DNA from 2 places in the Litchfieldia luteola genome. Region 2 is predicted to be linked to the other one. Evidence: riboswitches for the same ligand, from Rfam matches in the RefSeq annotation. Region 2 holds a riboswitch; the other holds the start of a gene.

Region 1 (3,435 bases), on a different contig from region 2:
TTGATGCTGTCACTTCAAATCGTGTCTATAGAAGCGCTATGCTTCCACATGAAGGACTAGAAATTCTATACTCAGGTGTTGGAAACCTATTTGACACCAAAATTGTTGAAGCTTTTAGAAAGGCTGTTGTTATATATCCAGTAGGCCTGACAGTCTATTTAAACGATGGTAGAAAAGGGATTGTTTCAAAACAAAATCAAGGCTTAAGTGAAAGACCGGTCATTAGAATATTAGAGGAAAGTGGAAGGGACTTAGAAAACCCTTATGAAGTAGATCTTAAGCAGAAGCTTGATTTAGTTATAACAAAATGTGATACAACACTTGTTGGAGAAAATCTGAGTACGAATCAATAACATGAAGACAACCTATCGTTATGTAGGTTGTTTTATTTTTGAAAAAATTGGCCTAGACCCCTTTCCAAATGCATAAACATAGCTTGTAAAGGGGGGAAAAGTGATGGCAAAATATCGAGGACGCCTTCCCCGAGGAGGACCATTGCCTTTTCGTTATGTATTCTTACTTACATTTGTCTTTTTCATCTTCTCTACTGCTGCTGGATTAATCATGGTTAATAAGGGGATTGAGCCTGTACTAATGGCGTATGCGGAAAACGAAACGAAAAGGATCGCTACATTAGTTATAAAAAATGCAGTTAATAAACAGATTACCGAAGAGGAATTAAGTGCAGAAGAAATTATTAATATTCAACAAGATTCTAATGGAGACATAACCGGTGTTTACTATAATACGAATGCAATTAACCGAGTGGCAACTTTGACAACAGATAAGGTTGAGCAGTACCTTCGCTATGTGGATGAAGGGAATGTAAATGCACTTGAAATACCGGAAGTAGTAATTGAAACCGATGATGATACAAAAAACTCAGGATTTTATTTTGAGGTTCCACTAGGAGCAGCGACGAATAATGCACTATTAGGTAACTTAGGTCCTAAGGTTCCTGTTCGATTTCATTTAATCGGAGATGTAATGCCAGATATTATCACTGAAATTGAGGAGTCGGGAATTAATAATACGATTATAAAGATTGAGGTTAAGCTTAATGTAACAGTGAGGGTAATTCTCCCCTTTGCAACGGATGAAATACATGCTACAGGAACAGTACCAGTAGTTGCTCAATTAGTTAATGGTAAGGTTCCAGATTACTATAATAATGGTGGAGACAGTGCGCCACCCGCTATTCAATTACCACGTAATGGAAACTAGAAAATGATTGATTTTTTGTAGATTAATTACTATAATAATATAGTATTTTTAATAACTTAATAACACCTTATCTGATCGATGAGGTAGAGGTGCAAAAAGAAAGAGTAGTTCATGTGAGGATGACAACGTTGAGCATGAATGAAAGGGCTTTTTGCCGAAGCAAAGATGAGCGTCAAATCATCTTTGTTGGTGTTACCTTTAACAAGGGTATCACTGTCATTATGAGATCCATTCATAATGAGGGGCTACTGATCGTGATGGAGGATAACATATCTACTAAGAGTAGTGATAGTTATTTTCTATCATTACTCTTTTTTTTGTGCCTTTTTTTACATCATGGTAGGAATGCCCCAGAAACACCTTGTGTTAATTTTTTTACAATAATAGGAGGTTATCATGACTGGAACAATTTATTCTTTAATCCCTCCTTTGGTTGCAATCTTAATGGTTATTTTAACTAGAAAAGTTTTGCTTTCATTAGGAGTAGGGATCGTATCAGCAGCACTAGTTTTACAATGGAACGCTGTAAAAGAAGGTGGGATACTGTTTTTCTTATCAGAGGCATTCAACTCCATTTGGAGTAGTTTTAAAGCCATCTTTGTATCGGAGGGTTCTCTAAACACTTGGAATATGTATATTGTCTTCTTTTTATTACTCTTAGGAGTAATTACTGCTTTCATATCAGTAACAGGAGGTAGTCGTGCATTTGGAGAGTGGGCAGGGAGACGAATAAAGTCTAGAGTCGGTGCTCAATTACTTGCTGCAATTCTTGGAATTATAATCTTTATCGATGATTATTTTAATGCTTTAGCTGTTGGTCAGGTAAGTAAACCATTAACTGATCGTTATAGAGTCTCACGCGCAAAACTTGCGTACATTATTGACTCAACTTCTGCGCCAATCTGTGTAGTTTCTCCAATTTCTAGCTGGGGTGCATATATCATTGCCATTATAGGGACAATTCTGGCAACTCATGGAATTAGTGAATATACTGCATTGTCTGCCTTCATTCAGATGATTCCAATGAATTTATATGTTATTACAGCTATTTTGATGGTTTTTGTAACGACCATTTTTAACATTAATCTTGGTAGTATGAAGGGTCATGAGGAAAGGGCTGTTAAATTAGGAGAAATGATTGATCCAGCCAAACCTGTTATCGGAGACTTAAAACAGGATTTACCTCAAAGTGACAGAGGAACGATTGGTGATTTAATATGGCCAATTATCGCTTTAGTAATTGGGACTGTCGGTTCAATGATTTGGACAGGCTTTACCGCTACGGAAGAGAATAGAACGCTACTAGCTATCTTTGAAAATACCGATGTTGCAGCTTCTCTTTTATATGGTGGTCTTTTAGGTTTACTTGTTGTGTTTATCTTATTCTTTAATCAAGTTATGACGAAAAAGTCAATTTCGGCAGGTTTATTCTTCAAGGGAATTATTGAAGGAATAAAATCTATGCTTCCTGCAATCTACATCCTGTTATTAGCATGGATGGTTGTTGATTTAATTGGTCAGTTAGAAACTGGAGCATACCTTGCTTCATTAGTTGAAAAGGCCAATCTTAATATTGCTTATCTACCTGTAATTTTATTTATTGTTGCGGGTTTAATGGCCTTTTCAACAGGTACTTCATGGGGAACATTTGGAATTATGTTACCAATTGCAGGAGAAATTATGGCTTCAACTGATGTTTCAATGTTATTACCTGCACTAGCAGCAGTACTAGCTGGTTCAGTATTTGGGGATCATTGTTCACCAATTTCAGATACGACAATTCTTTCATCCACAGGTGCAGGAAGTCACCATATTGATCATGTATTAACTCAACTTCCGTATGCACTTACTTCTGCAATCATTGCAACAGTTGGTTTTATTGTAATGGGTATGACGGGCAGTACAATTTTAGGAATTATGGTAGTGCTATTATCATTGCTAGTTTTTACATTTGTTTTTAGACAACAAAAGACAACGGTATTAGTATAAACCTTTAAAGAATGAATAGTATTTTCCTATAAAGTTACTAGTGAAAATCTGTAAATAAAAGGAAAGAGCATAGCTCTTTCCTTTTTATATTAGCTGGAAAATATTTTTTGAATAATGTTTTGACAATTTAGACAAGTCTAGCTATACTAACTTTAGATTAAAAAATCAGAAAATATAAAAAGTTCCGATTCTTAATGTAGGACATAGTTCATACATATAGAA
Region 2 (3,435 bases):
CCAAGTTTTTAAATGGTGGTTACAAGGAAATTAAAACTAACTTAACTGAGAAAATGATTAATGCTTCTGAAAACCTTGACTTTGAAAGAGCAAAAGAATATCGAGATCAAATAGCGCATATTGAAACAACAATGGAAAGACAAAAGATGACGATGACTGACTTTGTAGATCGCGATGTATTCGGTTTTTCTTATGACAAAGGCTGGATGTGTGTACAAGTCTTTTTTATTAGGCAAGGGAAATTAATAGAGCGTGAAGTTTCTTTATTCCCATTTTATGATGAGCCTGAGGAAGATTTCCTAACATTTTTAGGGCAATTTTACTCGCAAAATAATCATTTTAAACCCAAAGAAATTCTATTACCTAAGACGGTAGACAAGGAAATGGTAGAAAAACTTTTAGAAGTAAGTGTGTTTCAGCCTAGTAAGGGGCAGAAGAAGGATTTAATAGATTTAGCAACTAAAAATGCTTTTATTGCGATAAAAGAGAAATTCTCCCTAATTGAAAGAGATGAAGAGAGAACGATTAAGGCAGTTGAACAGTTAGGTATCCACTTAGGAATTGCTACACCTCATCGGATTGAGGCTTTTGATAATTCTAATATACAAGGAACAGATCCTGTTTCTGCGATGATTGTGTTTATAGATGGCAAGCCTGAGAAAAAAGAGTATCGAAAGTATAAAATTAAGTCCGTAATCGGTCCAGATGATTATGAATCGATGCGAGAAGTCGTTAGAAGGCGATATTCAAGAGTACTAAAGGAACAACTACCACTACCTGATTTAATTATTATTGATGGTGGTAAAGGTCATTTAGCGGCAGTTAGGGATGTATTAGAGAATGAGCTAGGATTAGAGGTTCCGACAGCAGGGCTTGCTAAGGATGAAAGACATAGAACTTCAGAGTTATTATTGGGAGAGACTGCTGAAATTATCCAGCTACCACGAAATAGTCAAGAGTTTTATCTATTACAGCGAATTCAAGATGAAGTTCATCGATTTGCAATAACTTTTCATCGTCAAATTAGAGGGAAGTCTGCATTTCAATCTGTTCTGGATGATATACCTGGTGTGGGAGAAAAAAGAAAGAAAGCACTTCTTAAACATTTTGGCTCGATAAAAAAACTACGTTCAGCAACTATAGAAGAAATTGTAGAGGCTAAAATACCTCGCCAAACTGCGGAGATAATCTATGAGAAATTAAGAAATTAATTCTTGTATTTTTACATCCAATTCTGATATAATTACAACTAATTTGATATTCATACACTTCAGAAACTGAAGTGAAGATAGAGGTGCGTGCTTTATAAGTAGGCAGTGGGAGGAGAATGAGCTCTGTAAATCACTGTTTGAAAGGGAAGCTCGCCGAAGTGATAAAACGCTCATTTTGTTTTTTCGCTGGTTTTGCATTTAATAGATGTAAGACTGTCAAGATTTACTCTTGGAGGGCTATCTCACGAAGTGACACGTAATTATCGTTATCACTGCAATGAGATGTTAGTCTCATTGCTTTTTTGCGTTTTAGAGAACTTAATGAAGAGGATGATAAAATAATGGGAATCATTGTACAAAAATTTGGTGGTACATCGGTTGGTTCAATTGAGCGTATTCAGAACGTTGCAAATCGAGTTGTTCATGAGGTAGACAAAGGTAATAAAGTGGTTGTTGTCGTTTCTGCTATGGGAAAATCAACAGATGAACTTGTGTCTTTAGCGAAGCAAATTAGTAAAAATCCTAGCAAGCGTGAAATGGATATGCTTCTTTCAACAGGAGAACAAGTTACCATTTCATTATTAACATTAGCATTACAAGAAAAAGGATATGATTCAATATCATTTACAGGATGGCAAGCTGGCATTGAGACTGAAGCGATACATAGCAATGCACGTATCGTAAATATAGATACAAAGAAATTAAACGAAAGTTTAAATAAAGGACAAATTGTTGTGGTTGCTGGATTCCAAGGAATTACAGTAGATGGTGCTATTACTACACTTGGGAGAGGTGGATCTGATACAACAGCAGTTGCTTTGGCTGCCGCATTAAAAGCTGATAAGTGTGATATATATACTGATGTAACTGGAGTCTTTACTACTGATCCACGCTATATAAAAACTGCAAGAAAATTACAGTCTGTCTCCTATGATGAAATGTTGGAACTAGCTAATTTAGGTGCAGGCGTACTTCACCCCAGAGCAGTTGAATTTGCCAAAAATTACTTAATGCCTTTAGAGGTTAGATCAAGCATGGAGTTAGAAAATGGGACAATCATCGAGGAGGAAGTTTCAATGGAAAAAAACTTAATTGTTAGAGGCATTGCATTTGAAGACCAAGTAACAAGGGTAACAGTCTGTGGATTACCTAATGAACTACAGACATTATCTAAAATCTTTACAACATTAGCACAGAATGGCTTAAATGTGGATATTATCATTCAAAGTACAACCAATGATAATACAACATCTATTTCTTTCTCAGTTAAAACAGCTGATTTAGAGGATACTCTTCATGTATTAAATAGTAACCGTGAGGAGCTTAAGTTTACTGAAATTCAGCATGAAAGTGGATTGGCCAAGGTCTCTATTGTTGGCTCAGGAATGATTTCCAACCCCGGAGTAGCAGCCGAAATGTTTCAAGTGCTAGCAAATCACGAAATTCAAGTGAAAATGGTAAGTACATCTGAAATCAAAGTATCGACCGTAGTTGAGCAGGTGAACATGGTCAAGGCAGTAGATGCCCTACATGAGGCATTTAGTTTATCAGTTTCTGACAAATCAGAGGTTACAATTTAGATAATGAAAAAAGGTGCGACACAAACTGTGTAGCACCTTTTCCATTAACCATTAAATATGTTTAATGATGTCCTTTTTGTCAGTTTTTACTGTGAAAATGACCTTTAAGGCCCTGTTTTTCTGTTGTTCATATGCTTCAGATAATTGACCTTTTTGGTGTTCAATTTGTTGAGCCAAAAAGCCTGATTCGAGTTGGAAAGTGGAAGGTTCTTTACTAGAGAGACGATTCGAAACGAGATCACCTGTTAAATGGAACTCGAGTTCTTCTTTCTTATCCTTATCGAGTGTCAATTGTCCCCAACCAGCTTTACTGAAAAAATCAACAATCATCTCTATTGAGTCTAAAGGATACTTCCTAGCTAAATTTTTACCAGCCCAATATAATAGCTGAGGAGTATCTTTGCCGAGTAGATCAGGTATTAAAACTTCTCTTAATAATTCATAACCGAAGCTTGGTACTTGTTTTTCATCAAAAAATGATTTATTTACATCTAAGATAGTATTTCTCACACGATTCCCCTCTTTCTCTAAATTATTATATAACAAGAAGGTGGATTAAAAACATGAATTTTTTTGTCGAATAAATACTGATTATGATTCTAAATTAATTATTTGATATTAGTTGTAAGTAATTGGTAATAGCG

What was found. Region 2 has a riboswitch for lysine ahead of J2Z26_RS13380 (aspartate kinase). Riboswitches for the same ligand answer to the same signal wherever they lie in the genome.
Region 1: another riboswitch for lysine. It lies ahead of J2Z26_RS19310 (Na+/H+ antiporter NhaC family protein); the one in region 2 lies ahead of J2Z26_RS13380 (aspartate kinase).

What each region holds. Positions count from the first base shown of each region.
Region 1 covers NZ_JAGGKM010000008.1:28,691-32,125, forward strand. The annotation lists gene J2Z26_RS19300 (HD-GYP domain-containing protein) at 1-353, shown strand, start outside; gene yunB (sporulation protein YunB) at 457-1,224, shown strand; lysine riboswitch at 1,301-1,480, shown strand; gene J2Z26_RS19310 (Na+/H+ antiporter NhaC family protein) at 1,621-3,213, shown strand.
Region 2 covers NZ_JAGGKM010000004.1:267,742-271,176, reverse strand. The annotation lists gene uvrC (excinuclease ABC subunit UvrC) at 1-1,211, shown strand, start outside; lysine riboswitch at 1,282-1,459, shown strand; gene J2Z26_RS13380 (aspartate kinase) at 1,553-2,791, shown strand; gene J2Z26_RS13375 (YslB family protein) at 2,843-3,301, opposite strand.